DNA from 2 places in the Halomonas sediminis genome. Region 1 is predicted to be linked to the other one. Evidence: predicted binding sites of a transcription regulator. Region 1 holds the regulator's gene; the other holds the start of a gene.
The links. The regulator LexA, encoded in region 1, represses DNA repair genes until DNA is damaged. The targets are predictions, from matches to a motif close to TACTGTNTANNTANACAGTA.

Region 1 (7,915 bases):
GGTATCCGAGCAGCCAATTATCCTTTGACGGAGGATGATCAGGACGAAGACGGCTTCCTGAAGATGCCCAAAGCCTTGGCCCCGCATCGGAGTAAATTATTCGGCTTGACCATCGATGCTCGTCGACTCGCCGCTATTCGCCATGAACGCCGCCCCAATAGTCGCTACAGTTCCATGGATCAATGCCTGCAAGAGGTTGAGCAGGCGGAGTCGCTGTATCGCAGCATGCATATTCCCTACCTTGATACGACCCGCTCTTCCGTCGAGGAAATCTCTACCCGCATGATCGCAGAAACCGGATTGAAGCGGCGTTTCTCACCTCACTGACAGGTTCCTTTCATTCAAGGGGGACTTTATTTATAGCCCTTCCGGAGCAAAGATACCTGGAGCATTCCGCCAGTAGCCCTTGTAATCCATACCAAAACCAAAAACGTAACGATCGACCACTTCAAGACCGCAGTAATTGGCCTTGAGCCCAGGCACGGCCTTGCGGTCGTGCTGCTTGTCGACCAATACCGCCGTGGTGATGCTGGCCGCTTTTGCTTCCTTGCAGTACGCCAGAATAGCCGCCAGGGTGGCCCCTTCATCCAGAATGTCGTCGACAATCACGACGTGCCGCCCGGCCATAGGAATCTCCGGCGATACCCGCCAGAACAGCTCACCGCCACGTAACTCGTTGCGATAACGCGTGGCATGCAGATAATCGACTTCCAACGGAAAGCCCAGGCGAGTCAACAAGTGCCCGGTCGTGATCAGGCCGCCATTCATCACACAATAAAAGACCGGCAGCTTATCGCCGAGATCTCGCGTAATAGCTTCCGCCATGCGATCCAGAGCGAGTTCAACCTCGTCTTGTGAAATCAGGCAATCCGCGTTATTCATTATTTCACGCATGGTCGCCAGAGACTCACCCGCTTCCATACCCAGCTTTACCATTTACCGCACTCCACGTTGTAATTGCATTCATTGTATCTGCATTAAAGGGTGTTATTTGCTTGCAGCCATGGCTTCCAGGCGTGCATGGGTGCGTCGCCAACGGGTCAATGCCTCCAGGGCATCGAGGTCCGGGCGTGCCCGGCCATACAGCAACTTGCCCGCACGCTTGGCCCGTCGCCCCTGGCAGGCTTGCAATACCTCAAGGGCTGCCTGCCGGTCATTGCATACCAGCAGCATGTCACAACCGGCCTCCAGAGCTGCATGGGCGCGTTGAGCCGGAGAGCCGGCCTGCTGCGCACCTTGCATGCTCAAATCATCGGAAAAGATGCACCCCTTGAAGCCCAGCGATTCACGCAACATCCCTAACCAACTGGGAGAAAATCCGGCGGGGCGTGGATCAAAAGCGGGGTATATCACATGGGCCGGCATGATGCCGTTCAGCACCCCCGCCAAGCGAGTGAAGGGAATCAGATCCTGCTGCTTGAGCGTCGCTAATGGACGCTCATCCACCGGCAGCGCAATGTGTGAATCCGCTGCGACCCCCCCATGGCCGGGAAAATGCTTACCCACCGCCGCCATACCGGCTTCATGCAAGCCGTGAACAAAGGCATACCCCAGTGCAGCGACCTGTTCCGGGTCAGCCCCGAAACTGCGATCACCTATCACGCTGGAAATACCGATATCCACGTCCAGCACCGGGGCGAAGCTGATATCCAGACCACAGGCCGCCATCTCCATGCCCAGCAACCAACCGGCATCTTTCACCAGCGCTAAGGTGGCCTCCGGTGCCTGACCATATTCCCGGCTCAACATACCCATGGCAGGCAAGCGCGTCACACCTTCCTTGATGCGTTGCACACGACCACCCTCTTGGTCCACGGCCAGCAGCAACTCCGGGCGTATCCTGCGAATCTCCGCACACAACGCCTGTACCTGACGTGCACTTTCAGTATTACGCCCAAACAGGATGACACCGCCGACAGCCTCATGTGTCAACAGATCACGCTCGTCAGCTGTCAGATGAAGCCCTTCAAGATCCAGCATCACCGGACCGGGGAGTTGTGTCATGGCAAACCTCCTGCGCAAGGGGCGCTGATTCTAGACCACTATTAACCGTTGGCGCGACCCCATACCCTTCCTCGACAAGCTCATCACCGCTTTTTCAAAGACAGCGGCGCTATTCATGCAGCCAGACAGGGGTTCCCGGCGGAGCTTTTTCGACCATCAACACAAGATCGGCATTGCGCATGCGAATACAGCCATGTGAGCGTGCCACTCCCATGGGTTGGTTGGGGGGCGTGCCATGTAGATAAATATAGCGCCGCTGAGAATCCACGCACGCACCGCGATTAACACCCGTTTCCAACCCGCATAACCATAGAATGCGCGTCAATATCCAGTCACGAGCCGGATGCGCTTTCGCCAAGGCGTCACTATAGACTTCCCCGGTGAAACGCCTGCCACGAAACACACCGTCAAGAGGAGCGTCCCGGCCGATGGCGGCGCGAATGTAATGCCAACCCAGCGGTGTGCGACCGCTGCCTTCTTGCTGCCCTGTTCCCGCCCGGGCAGTTGATATATCGCAGATATGAATCAGCTGTTCTCCCTGCCACAACGACAAGCACTGGCGACTCACATCAATCTCTATCCAAGCGCCGTCGACGGGAGGCAGCTCACTGAGGATCGGGGTGCGCATGAAAATCCTTGTGAAAACCCTCGTTTTGCATTTGATCGGGAAGAGGGGCGTTCATCGCCGCCACGACGACTGGCCGCAAGCGGCGCACCAGATCCTTCACGCTCACCTGCTCATGATAATCCTGCTCGGCAATGTCACGTAACGCCTCAAGTCCCGACAGCGTGAAGATCACGGTACCCAGCATGAAGTGCAAGCGCCAGAAACGCTCGGCATCGGGCAATTCCGGCGTCGCCTGGCGCACAAGCTCGGTGAAGCGGGTAAAGACGTCGCCGTAGTCCCGCTGTATATAGCGTCGTAAATGGCCTTGCGCCTGGCTATAGGCCAACCCCAACAAACGCATGAATACTTGGAGACTGTTGCGTTCGGCAGGCACCGCCAGCACCGTCGTCGCCATGGTTTCCAGAAGTTCGTCGAGTGGAATGACCTTGCCGGCGTGATGCGCTTCAAGCTCGTCCAGAGCGGTATGAAAGCGTTGCGTAAAAGGATCCAGGTAGCGCGCAAAAACCGCCTGAATCAGAGCCTTCTTGGAGCCGAAGTGATAGTTGACCGCCGCCAGGTTGACCCGCGCCTTGCTGGTGATGGTGCGCAGCGATGTTTCAGCAAAGCCACGCTCGGCAAACAACACTTCCGCTGTATCCAGAATACGCGTGACAGTATCAGACTGGGCCATACGGCGCTCTCCGGAAAACGTGTGTTTAAAACGAAAACAAATATTACGTCATAGACCGTGGGGGCTCAACGCCTGAATGTTGGTTGGCAGCCCAGGCGAGCCGCCATATACTGGATGAAGTAACATGCTGTATGCTTAACCACCTAATGATTCACCACTATCAGCCGTGACTTTTGACGATTTCTGGAGCTTGCCATGTCCCGCCCTTTAACGGCTCGCCAACAACATGTCTACGACTTCATCGTAAAGACCATGAATGAGCTGGGTTATCCGCCGACCCGGGCGGAAATCGCCAAAGCGCTTGGCTTTCGCTCGCCCAATGCTGCCGAAGAACACTTGCGCGCACTTGAGCGCAAGGGAGCTATCCGCATCATCCGTAATACCTCGCGTGGCATTCGCCTACCCGCTCAGGTACCCATGGAAAATGTCGAGTCGCCTTCTTCCGAACCGGCTTTCCCGGAACCTGCTGCCTTCCAAGGGCTGCCGGTAATCGGAGAAGTCGCCGCTGGCAACCCCATACTGGCCACCGAGCACATCGACCGTTACTGCCCCCTACCGGCGGAATACTTCACACCCAAGGCGGACTACCTGCTCCGTGTTCGTGGGCTATCAATGAAGGATGCGGGCATCCTGGAAGGCGACCTTCTGGCGGTACATCGCACCGAACGTGTGCGCAATGGCCAGATCGTCGTCGCAAGACTGGAAGAGGAAGTGACGGTAAAGCGCTTTCATCGACAAGGCCATAAAGTCACATTAACCGCTGAAAACCCTGATTTTTTGCCTATCGATATCGACTTGCGCCATCAACCCCTCGAAATCGAGGGCGTGGGTGTCGGCGTCATTCGGGGCGGCAACGGGCAAGCGCTGGGTTAACCAGTCGGCATTATTCGTGCCTATCTATATTATTCGTGCCTATCTATTTAGTATCTATATAGCGGTGGCCATTCAAGGTGGCCACCCACTCCGGATGATAGACCAGCAGAATGCTCATCAGCATGCCGGTGATAAACGCTTCCGATGGCATAAGTAAAGGCAGGAATCGAGCATATTCCTGAGCCAGATACACTGCTTCCCGGTCCACGCCTCCCAGCAAAACCAACCCCACCGCCGCAAAACCTCCCGCCAAGGTAGCCATTGCCGAGCCGAAAAAGCCGCAGATAAAAAGAAACACCATCAGATTATCAGGCAAACGTCGGTCCACGAGTCGCCATATCAGCACGATCACCAGCGCTGGAACGATACCTGTGACCAGGATATTGACTCCTAGCAGCGACCACTCATTGCGCCCCACTAGTACCATGGCAACATTGACCAAAGTGTTGCTCAGCAGTGCCAAGGGCGCCTTGAATACCAAGGTCATCAGGGCGGTGAAAGTAAGATGCAGTACCAACCAATCCACCGCCTGGGCACGCAGCTGCCACATCAATAAAATCGCCACCGTTGCCGCAAGCCAGCGATGCTGCAATGCCGTGTCAGCCAGTAGAGCTCGCCAAGGGCGTTGCCACAGTGCCAGCCCGAGTGTCACTGCTGAGCCCAGGGCACATAGCAGCACTACCCAAAAATCCAGTACGGCTTCGGAAAACGACATGGTGATTACTTCCGTCAGGTTCAGCTGAACACGACTGTCTTGTTGCCGTGAATCAGCACACGATCTTCCAAGTGCCAACGCAACCCACGAGCCAGCACGGCTTTTTCCACATCGCGTCCAAAGCGCACCAGGTCGGTCGGGGTATGGCAGTGACTCACCCGATGGATGTCTTGCTCGATGATCGGGCCTGCATCCAGCTCTTGGGTAACATAATGGCAAGTGGCGCCGATCAGTTTTACTCCGCGTTCAAACGCCTGATGATAGGGTTTGGCTCCGGCAAACGAGGGCAGGAAACTATGGTGAATATTGATCACTTTCCCCACATAGCGCTCGCAAAGAGCGGGCGGCAGGATCTGCATATAGCGCGCCAGTACCACACAGTCGGCATTCAGTGTTTCGATTGTGTTTTGCACGGTAGCGAACGCTGCTTGTTTATCAGCAGGATCTACAGGCACATGGTAATAGGGAATACCATGCCACTCGGTCAGTGAACGCAAATTTTCATGATTGGAAATCACCGCAACGATATCACAAGGCAACTCTTCCGCTTGCCAGCGGTAAAGCAGGTCCACCAGACAATGCGATTCCCGCGACACCATCAGCACCACCCGCGCGCGCCTGGCCGTATCGGTCAAGGCCCACTGCATATCGAATTCACGGGCAACCGGTTCGAATGCCGTTCGTAGTGCTTCAGCGGTCATCCCCACCGAATCCGCCAGGATTTCGTAACGCATGAAAAAGCGCCCGGCTTCCAGATCCGAATGCTGACTGGCTTCGGTAATCGACCCTCCCTGCTGGGCAATGAAGCCGGAAACACGCGCCACGATACCCACCTGATCCGGGCAGGACACTACCAGACGATAAGAGTGCGACATCAACCAATCATTCCCTTAATAGAGACGAGAAAAGCGCCTGACGGACGAACCAATCGCTCGCCGGTACCAGGCCCAAACAGGCGTTAGTGTACCCAAATGCCCTCATGCTGTGCGAGCTCAACCTTGAACCGGCCTCAGCCCTTTCGGCTAACGAGTGGTTAAACAATGGCCGGGATATGCCATGCTGTCTGTGCATGGCATAGTTTCCTCCCACGGATAAGGCATAAGGAACGGCATGTACGATTTTATTATTGTGGGTGGCGGCATTCTGGGTATGTCCACCGCCATGCAGCTCAAACAGGCTTATCCAGATAGGCGCATGTTGGTCGTGGAGAAGGAGCAAGGTCCCGCCCAGCACCAGACCGGCCACAACAGTGGCGTCATTCATGCAGGGGTCTATTACACGCCGGGCAGCTTGAAGGCACGCTTTTGCCTGGCCGGTAACCAGGCGACCCGGCAGTTTTGCGATACCCATGGGATTGCCTACGATATTTGCGGGAAACTACTGGTGGCCACCGATGAGGTGGAAATGCAGCGCATGCAGGCATTGTGGGAACGCACAGCGGCCAACGGCCTGGAGCGTGAATGGCTGGATGCCGATGCCCTGCGTGAACGCGAGCCCAACATTACCGGCATCGGCGGGATCTTCGTACCCTCCAGCGGCATCGTCAATTACGCCGAGGTGACGCTTGCCATGGCCGCCGAGTTCAAGCGAATGGGCGGCGAGATTCGATACGGACAGGACGTGACAGCGCTTGAAGAGCGCCGCCAGGAAGTCATTGTCACTACCTCCCAAGACACCTTCCCCTGCCGCTACCTTGTTTCCTGCTCTGGCCTGATGGCCGACCGGGTGATTCGAATGCTCGGCCAGGACCCCGGCTTCACCATCTGTCCGTTCCGGGGCGAGTACTACCGGTTGTCTGAACAGCACAATCAAATCGTCAATCACCTGATCTATCCAATTCCAGACCCCTCCATGCCCTTTCTCGGAGTGCACCTCACCCGCATGATAGACGGCAGCGTGACGGTGGGCCCCAATGCGGTACTCGCAATGAAGCGCGAAGGCTATCGTAAACGGGATATCTCGTTGATCGACATGGCGCAGATGCTTACCAACCCCGGCATCCTCAAGGTACTGGGCAAGAACTTGCGCCCGGGACTTGCCGAGATGAAAAACTCGCTGTTCAAGAAGGGCTATCTCGAACAGGTACGCAAGTACTGCCCGAGCCTGACCTTGAATGACCTGCAACCCTACCCTGCCGGGGTTCGCGCCCAAGCCGTGTCTCATGATGGCAAGCTGGTAGATGACTTCCTGTTCGTCAATACGCCTCGTACCGTCAATGTGGGTAATGCGCCATCGCCTGCCGCCACCTCGGCAATTCCGATCGGCGCGCATATCGTGGAAAAGGTAAAGAGCCAGGTCGAAGGCTGACAGGCCTAGAAACCAGGGTTTAACGACACGACACCGCTGTCGGAATCACATCACCGGAACGCCGGTGACCCAGACATGCAGGTGAAAGGCGAAGAGATAGTAGGCGACCAGGCCAGCTACCACCGTGATGGCAGTGCGCGCCATGCTCGGGGTCTGCGTCGAAGGAGCCGGACGACGACGCGCAGCGCGGAAGTCAAACACCGCCCACAGCAGGAAGGCGCCAAAGAAGACGATATCGCCCAGCCGACCGTTGGCCAGCAGGTGGGCGAAGGCCCACAACTTCACGGCGATGATCATCGGATGCCCAAGCTTTGCCTTAAGATGGTTGCCAGGCACATAGGCCGCCACCAGCAGGATGAAGGCAGGAATCATCAGCAGCGATACGACGTGGTACAGCCCCACCGGCGGAAACCACACCCAGGTGGGGTCGAGGCGCATCTGGCCGTAGCCCCAGATCGCCAGCGCCAGGCCGATGATCGAGACCAAAGAGTAGACGGCCTTCCAAGGCAGCTTGCCAAAGCGCTTGATCTGGGCATTGCGCCAGTCGTCGGCGACAATGCGCACCGAGTGCACCCCCAGAAAGATCAACAGGCCGAGTATCATTACGGTCATGGCAGGGACTCCATCAGTAGAAAGCGGACAATTCGCCAGCCTACCGCACCTGCATGACCACGTCGCGCGCCACCCTTCGACTTTTTCCGCCGCCCGCGCCCTACTG
Region 2 (7,915 bases), 650 kb from region 1:
TGTTTGTACTTGCGCCCGGAATCGCACCAGCACGGCTCGTTGGGGCCGGGCGTGGCCAATGGTTCACAATCGAAATCGAGACGTTCAAGCGGGGTTTGCGACCATAGCATCGGCGCCAACGCCTGAGCGGTGGCGATGTCGCCTTGAAAATAGTCCGCGCCTTCGGCACGTACCCACGTCATGAAATCAGGATAACATTCCTGTTGTCTGATTGCCGTGAGCGCCCCGGAAGCAAATCCCAGCAGTTGATCCACCCATACCGCCAGCATTGCCATCTCCATTGCCATGAAAAGCGCCATAGTTTAGCACGCCCATTCAAACAGTGCTTTAACCACGCGCTCGGGCGAGCAAGGGGCCGGTACGCTCGGCCATGTTCAGACGCGCTTTCAAGCGAACCAAGTTCCAGTAGTGCCCATTTAGCGCACGCGAAAGCAACAACGTGTCCGCGGGTGGCTGCAGCCGGTCCATCGCCGCCCATACCTTGGGGCTGAGTTCGCGCAGACGACGGTGCACACGCACATCGCTGAAATCCTGTTCGCCCGGTGCGAACAGCGGTGACACCGCCTCCGCCGCTTCACGATACAGGGCAAGCGGTGCGCCATGCCCCTGGCGCCCGCCCATCTTGAGCATCGCCTGATCCATGGCCATCGGGTCTTGCGCCAGGGTGGCGTCGAGAAGCTGCAACATGCTGTCGAGACTCGCTTTGGGTACGGCAATCACCGCCCCCAGGTCATAAATCACCAGCCTGCCCTGCTCATCAGCGGCAAAGTTACCTGCATGGGGATCGGCATGCAGTTCACCATGCATGAACAGTTCTGCCGTGATCCAGTCGGCAAGCGCTGTGGCGATCTTCTGGCGGCGTTCATCATCAGCGCTTTCCAGCTCGCGCAAGGGAGTTCCCTCTACATAACGCATGGCCAATACATGCGGGCCGCAAAGTGCCGGCAAGGGCTCGGGAATCACCAGGTTTTCCACGTCGCGATAACGCTCCCGATAACGCACCAGGGCTTCGGCTTCGGCCAGGTAATCCAGCTCTTCACGCAGGCTTGCGGCAAGTTCCTCGAACAATGCATCCAGGCGCGACTGCGGCACCTTGAACCAGCGCCCCAGACGCATCAGGCGGCGCACCTGAAACAGATCATTTTCCAGCACCTCGGCAAGCCCCGGGTACTGTACCTTGAGCACCAGGGTCTCGCCGTCATGCGTGATGGCGCGATGCACCTGCCCCATGGACGCACTGGCAAAGGGGCGTTCTTCGATGTCACGAAACACCGTATCCAGGTCACCGTATTGGAGTACCAACGCTTCACGGATACGCGGCCAAGGCATCGGTTCGGCTTGGCGCTGCAAACGCGCCAGTTCATCGGCAAGGTCCGGCGGCAGGATGTCATCCCACTGCGAGATGACCTGGGCCAGCTTCATCGCTGGACCCTTGAGCTCAGAAAGCCCTTCAAACAGCGCCTCACCCAGCGCCCGCCAATCGGCCTGACCACCTAAACGGGTTTTTAGCAGGGCACCGCCGGTGCGTGCTCCCAACCCCATCAATCGACGTGTTCTGCCTTTCTCACGCATGATCTCGGCCTCAATCCAAAAGTGATACAAATACTATACACCTACTTAAGTCAGGTATCGCCTATCACTTATGCCGGCATCAAGCCGATCTGATAAAATATCCAGCATTCCATTCGTTTGCCAGCCTGCCAGCCGGGAGTCCTATGCGCCTGATCATTGCCGAAAAACCCAGCTTGGCGCGTGCCATTGCTGATGCCTTGCCGGGCAACTCGCGCCGGGAAGAAGGCGCCATTGTGTGTGGGGAAAGCGTGGTCACCTGGTGCCTGGGACACTTGCTGGAACAGGCCTCTCCAGAGGTCTACGATGCCGCCGACAAGCAATGGCGCCTCGACCGCCTGCCTATCGTCCCCCAGCGCTGGAAGTTGACTCCGCGCGCCAAGGCCCGCGGGCAGCTGGCGATAGTCCGCCGTTTACTCAAGCAAGCCGCGGACGTTGTACACGCAGGCGACCCGGATCGTGAAGGGCAACTGCTGGTCCAGGAAGTCGTCGAGCACTGCGGTTATAAAGGCCCGGTCAAGCGCCTGTTGATCAACGACCTGAACCGCCCGGCCGTGGTTCGCGCCCTGGGCCGCTTGCAGGATAACGCCGACTATCAGCCGCTCTTTCAGGCGGCCCAGGCACGCTCCCGCGCCGACTGGCTGTATGGCATCAACCTGACCCGCGCCTGGACGCTGACCGGACGCCAAGCGGGGCACGATGGGGTACTGTCAGTTGGCCGGGTTCAAACTCCGGTGCTGGGGCTGATCGTACGCCGCGACAACGCCATTCGTGACTTCGTGCCCCACCCCTTCTACCCGCTGTGGGTGGAGCTTGCCGTACAAAGCGGCCAACTTAGAGCCTGGTGGGTGCCGGGTGAATCCCAGCCGCTGGACGACCAGGGCCGTTTGATCGACCGCAGCCCGGCGGATGGACTGGCCGCCCGACTGCCGGGCGCTGAAGGAACCTTGACGCGGCTGGAGCAGCAGGAGAAACGCCAGGCACCGCCGCTGCCTTATTCGCTTTCCGCCCTTCAAGTGGATGCCGCCCGGCGTTATGGCGTGTCCGCCCAGGCGGTACTCGACAGCTGCCAACGACTCTACGAACAGCATAAACTGATCACCTATCCGCGCTCGGATTGCCGTTATCTGCCCGAAGAACATCTCGCCCAGGCCCAGCGCAGCCTTGGCGGCGCCTGCGCCAGCGACAACACACTTGGCGAATGGCTGGCGGGGGCGGATTTTTCGCTACGCTCGAAAGCCTGGAACGACAAGAAAGTCAGCGCCCACCACGCCTTGGCTCCCAGCGGCAAGACGCCTGACTTCAGCGCCCTTTCAGCCACCGATGCCAACGTCTTTCGCCTGATTACGCGCAATATGCTGGCGCAGTTCTATCGCCCCTTGCGCACCTTCGAGGTCAAGGCGCAGTTCAGGGTGCTGGATGAAACCTTCAAAGCGCGTGGCCAGAGCGTGCTCGACCCCGGCTGGAAGCCGCTGTTCACCACCCGCGACGAGACCCCGCCGCTCCCCAGCCTACATGAAGGCGAAACCTGCAAAGCGCTGGATGCCGGGGTGGAAGAACGCGAAACGCGGCCCCCCGAACCGTTCACCGATGCCAGTTTGATCAATGCCATGATGAATATCGGCCGTTATGTGCAGGATCCCGCCGTCAAGCGCACCCTGAAGGAATCCGACGGCCTGGGCACCGAAGCCACGCGCGCCGGAATCCTCGAAACCCTGGTGATGCGGGGTTATCTGGTGCGCCAGGGCAAGGCACTGCGGGCCACGCAACTGGGCAGTGCCTTGATCGCCGCCCTGCCCAGCGCCGTGAGCACGCCGGAACGCACCGCGCTTTGGGAGCAGCGCCTGAGGGCGATTTCCGAACGGCAAGACGACGCAGACGCCTTTCAGCACGCGCTTTTGGATGACCTGCGCGCCCTGCTCAGCCAAAGCGACGCCGGCAAGCTAAAGCAGAGTTTGCGGACGGCACAGGGCGAAGCTGCCGCCCCCGCCAAGCGCGCGGTGACATCAAGGAAGAGTTATGCGAAACGAAAAAGTAGCGGTGGAAGAAAGAAAACTACCGCGAAGACATGAGGGGGTTTGGGTATCGGGCATCATTAATTAGCTGAATTATCTTCACTAGGTTCTGAGCGTGCAAATTTCTTCTTGCGTATCGAGCGCGAAAAGAAAGGCACCACATAAAGCACAAGCCAGGCCAGAAGCGTGCACAAGATCGCCGTCTGCTCGCGCCCCAGGCCAACGGCTACGCCGATGGCTGCCGTAAACCAGATGCCAGCCGCCGTGGTAAGCCCTGTAGCACCTTGTTCATCCTTGCCGGTGATGATACTTCCAGCACACAGAAAACCAATGCCGGCAATAACACCCTGAATGACCCGGCTCATCTCCGAATCGGAAATACCTGCTTGCTGAGGGATCAATATGAACAGAGCAGCGCCCATGCAAACAAGCATATGGGTACGTACTCCGGCGGCCTTGCCGCTCTGTTGCCGTTCGAGACCCAGCAGCCCACCTAGCAGGGCAGCGAGCAGTAACCGAATGACCACAACGACGAATTCACCCAAGTCATTAAAATCTGAAAACTCAGAGATAATGATATTGCCGACCTGTTCCATCGCTTGATTCCAGTTGGTTGACTAACACAAAGCTCAGGCCGGCATAGAAAAACCGGAATCCGGTAACTTCCTACGACCACCATTTTGACATCATCGGTTTAACGGTTAGCCCGTGGATAACGATTGAGAGCACGATAACCACCAGCGTAATGTGAATGAACTCCACGGCCAGCTCTTCCGGCAGGCCAAAGACGATTGCGAACATCAAGTAATAGATCGAACCGATGCCGCGTACGCCGAACCAGCCCACCAGCACCTGCAGTCGAACCGGGGTGCCAGAGCCAAGCAGGCCTAGGAACACGCTGACAGGGCGAACCACCATAAAAAGAAACAGCGCCAGGCCGACAGCCCTTATACTCCAGGAGTCCAGAAACAACATCCCGCCCAGCAGCAAGACAAGCACCAGCTCGGTGAGCCGCTCGAGAGACTCCTTGAAAAACAGCGACCCTTCGGATATTCGGGTGCTGTGCTGTGGCGTCGACTCCTCGGCGTGAACCGGGCCTTGCGGGGCAACTTCAGCGTCTTTGGAGGGCGAATGAAGGCCCGCCAGCTTGCGTTCCGATTGACGAAGGGAAATGGCAGCGGCAAAAACCGCCAAAAACCCCCAAGCATCGAGTAACAGGCAGATGCCATAAACCACGCCAATCAAGCCCAGGCCAAGAAAGTCATCCAGCAACGGGCCTTCGCCACTGAGAAAACGTTGCTTCCATACAAGCTGGGCCAATAAGCGCCCCATCACCAGCCCGACCACAAGAGCCACTAACGTCGACCACAAAACGTCCTTCAGCATCCAGGTTCCCAGCAACTCAAAACTGAACGGAGCGCTGAGCAATGCCAGCCCCAGCATCACAAACGGGAAGGCACTGCCGTCATTCATGCCCGCTTCACTGGTCAGGGTGAACCGCAAAGGATCCTTATCGCCCATGTGCCGAACCTGTACATCCGTGGCCAGCACCGGATCGGTGGGCGCCAGAATGGCGCCCAGCACAATAGCCGCACCCAGAGGCAGGGCCAGGACGTAATAACCAAACACAGCCGTCAGGGCGACACTGATCGTCATGGAAAAAAATGCCAGCCGTACTGGCGCATGCCATTCCCGCCATCTGAACGGCACGGGCATTTTCATGCCGGCAATAAACAACGACACCAGAACCGCAATTTCAGCGAGAATTTCCAGCAAATGCGCCTGTTCTAGCGGATTGAAATGAAAGGCTCCAATAACCGAGGGGCCAAGAATGATTCCAATAGCCAAATAGATAATGGACGGTGTCAGGCGTAAGCGTTGGAGGATGGGAGAACGTAAACCCATCATGATCAACAGGGTTCCGATCAATACAAACCAGGCGGCGTTGGTCAAAGTCATTCTTCCGGTGCGGGTTAAGCCGCAGTGTGACTCATCAATGCTGTCCGGTCACGAGTACGATTCGAGAACACCCGACAAACTGCGCCACAGCAGTTACGTCATCGCAAGTTACATTACTCTCTACACAATTTCCCTCTACTTCAACAATATAAGTGCTCTTCCCAAAGCGAGCTGCACCACCTGCTCTGCGTGTATTTCTGTGGTGTCATAGAGTGGAACATCGGTATCCGACCCCTGGATCAAAAGCCCTATCTCCGTGCACCCCAGGATGACGCCTTGAGCCCCGCGGTCAGCCAGTGATGCTATTACGTCCAAGTAGGCGGCTTTTGAATCAGGGCTGACCACACCCCGGCACAGTTCATGGTAAATGACCGAATGAACCAGATCCCGCTGGGGCGCATCCGGCACCATCACCCGGATACCATGCGCTTCGAGACGATCACGGTAAAACGCCTGCTCCATGGTAAATTGGGTGCCGAGCAGCCCCACACAGGTAATGCTGTTGCTTAGGAGTTCGCGGGCAGTGGCGTCTGCGATATGCAGAAGGGGAATGCTGACGGCTTGCTCGATTTGAGCAGCGACCTTGTGCATCGTGTTCGTGCACAGAACCACAAATTCAGCCCCTGCCGCTTCAACCGCCCGACCGGCTGAGCCAAGTATTTCCGCTGTTGCCTGCCAATCACCTTGGCGTTGCAGGGACTCAATTTCTGCAAAATCCACGCTATAGAGCACCAGCTTGGCCGAATGCAGCCCGCCAAGCTCGTCCCTCACTTTCTGGTTTATCAGCCGGTAATAGGCCTGGGTAGACTCCCAGCTCATGCCCCCGATCAGGCCAATTGTTTTCATTCACACCTCCCTGTTGGACCGCTGATTTAAGAAAGCTCGGCGGCCAACAGCCGCGTACTGCTGAGACTGGTTAAACAGCTTTTGGCTAAGCTGAGCTATACATTTTCGAGTAGCCGCTTATTTGCAAGTATGGTCGAAACACGAAAAGGCTATTCGCACGCCACCTTAGAAAAGAGGCCCGATTTATCCAGGGTGTATTCGCAAAAATCCCGCGCCAGGTAAAGCGAGCTCGAATAGACGCTCTGGGCCTCTTTGCGGATGTCCTCAATGGAAGGCCACGCATGGGGGTTGAGCTGGTAACGGGGGCTAAAGTGCGTCAGCACCAGGTTGGGCAGCGCTATCGATTCGGCAAACGCGGCGACAAGCTTGGCGTAACTATGCCCCACATCACCGGCCTTCTGGGCCATCTCTTCGGTGTAGGTGGCTTCATGCACCAGCACCTGTGCTCCCGCGCACGCCTCAGACAACAAGTCAGGCTGGTCATTGTCCCCAGCGATCACCACTTTTCTCGGCTTGTGTTTGAAGATCAAGAACTCATGGCTTTTTAACCGCTCACCCGCGAACTCGATATCGAAACCTTGCTTCAACTGCCCCCACAAAGGCCCTCTCGGAACACCTTTTTGCGCTAGCTTATCCACGTTCAATGCAGACTCGACCGTCCTCTCTGTAAACCCATAGGCATACGAGGCGACACCGTGGGAAAGGCCAAACGTGGCCACAGCGATGTTCTCAAACTCAACGCTTGGCAGCTCGTCCGAGGCGATAAACTCCAAAGCAAAGGGTAAGCATAGCTGAGTGGCCTCGCAGGTGGCATCCAACCACGCCTTGATAGCTGCGGGCGCCACAATGGTAAGCGGCGCTTTCCGGCCACCCATTGCCGCAGTCGCCAGTATGCCCGGCAACCCATAGCAGTGGTCACCGTGCACGTGGGTAATAAAGATGGCTTTCAGTGAATGGAACGACAGCTTTGTACACAAGACCTGATGCTGGGTGCCCTCACCACAATCGATCAGGTACCAGCCCTTCCCCTTGCTCTCTCGCAAAGCGACCCCAGAGACGTTTCTGCTTTTTGTTGGCACACCGGCGGATGTCCCAAGAAACAGTAAGTTCATATATTGTTCGTGATCTCTTATTTACTCGCTTTGGGAACAAGGCAGTGGATCCCGAAATTGCCAGTTAGCTAAATCCTGAATCCGTGAGACTGGCCCCCTGTGGTGCTTCTAACCAGGGAAAAACAATGGGATAGACTCCTCCTCACCTAACCGGCATCAATGTGTCAAAATGGAGAGTCGTATACACACCCTCTATACGATGAGGAGAAGCCCAAATGACTATTATCCGTGTCGGTTAGCGCTATGCGCTCCGCTTGCGACCGTCCTTGGGTGTGTTTGCCTCCCTTGCCTTTCTGCTTTCTAATGGGCAAACCTTTACACTGACTTTACTTAATCCACCTTTGTTTTGCAAACTAATTAACTAATATCAACGACTTAACAAAAAACAACCTTATGAGTACACACTGGATTATC

Region 2: a site for LexA is predicted at 1,660-1,679, ahead of LG290_RS09965 (DNA topoisomerase III). Genes of this name have one in related genera too.

What each region holds. Positions count from the first base shown of each region.
Region 1 is NZ_CP085246.1:1,431,226-1,439,140, reverse strand. Features, by position in the region: gene ppsR (posphoenolpyruvate synthetase regulatory kinase/phosphorylase PpsR) at 1-327, shown strand, start outside; gene LG290_RS06915 (hypoxanthine-guanine phosphoribosyltransferase) at 358-936, opposite strand; gene nagZ (beta-N-acetylhexosaminidase) at 988-2,004, opposite strand; gene LG290_RS06905 (L,D-transpeptidase family protein) at 2,114-2,632, opposite strand; gene LG290_RS06900 (TetR/AcrR family transcriptional regulator) at 2,610-3,302, opposite strand; gene lexA (transcriptional repressor LexA) at 3,498-4,175, shown strand; gene LG290_RS06890 (energy-coupling factor ABC transporter permease) at 4,219-4,890, opposite strand; gene purU (formyltetrahydrofolate deformylase) at 4,911-5,765, opposite strand; gene lhgD (L-2-hydroxyglutarate dehydrogenase) at 6,001-7,197, shown strand; gene LG290_RS06875 (NnrU family protein) at 7,243-7,809, opposite strand.
Region 2 is NZ_CP085246.1:2,081,931-2,089,845, forward strand. Features, by position in the region: gene LG290_RS09955 (SEC-C metal-binding domain-containing protein) at 1-269, opposite strand, end outside; gene LG290_RS09960 (ABC1 kinase family protein) at 328-1,572, opposite strand; gene LG290_RS09965 (DNA topoisomerase III) at 1,716-3,641, shown strand; gene LG290_RS09970 (MgtC/SapB family protein) at 3,665-4,180, opposite strand; gene LG290_RS09975 (cation:proton antiporter) at 4,251-5,543, opposite strand; gene LG290_RS09980 (aspartate/glutamate racemase family protein) at 5,679-6,389, opposite strand; gene LG290_RS09985 (ribonuclease Z) at 6,539-7,501, opposite strand; gene LG290_RS09990 (ketopantoate reductase family protein) at 7,895-7,915, shown strand, end outside.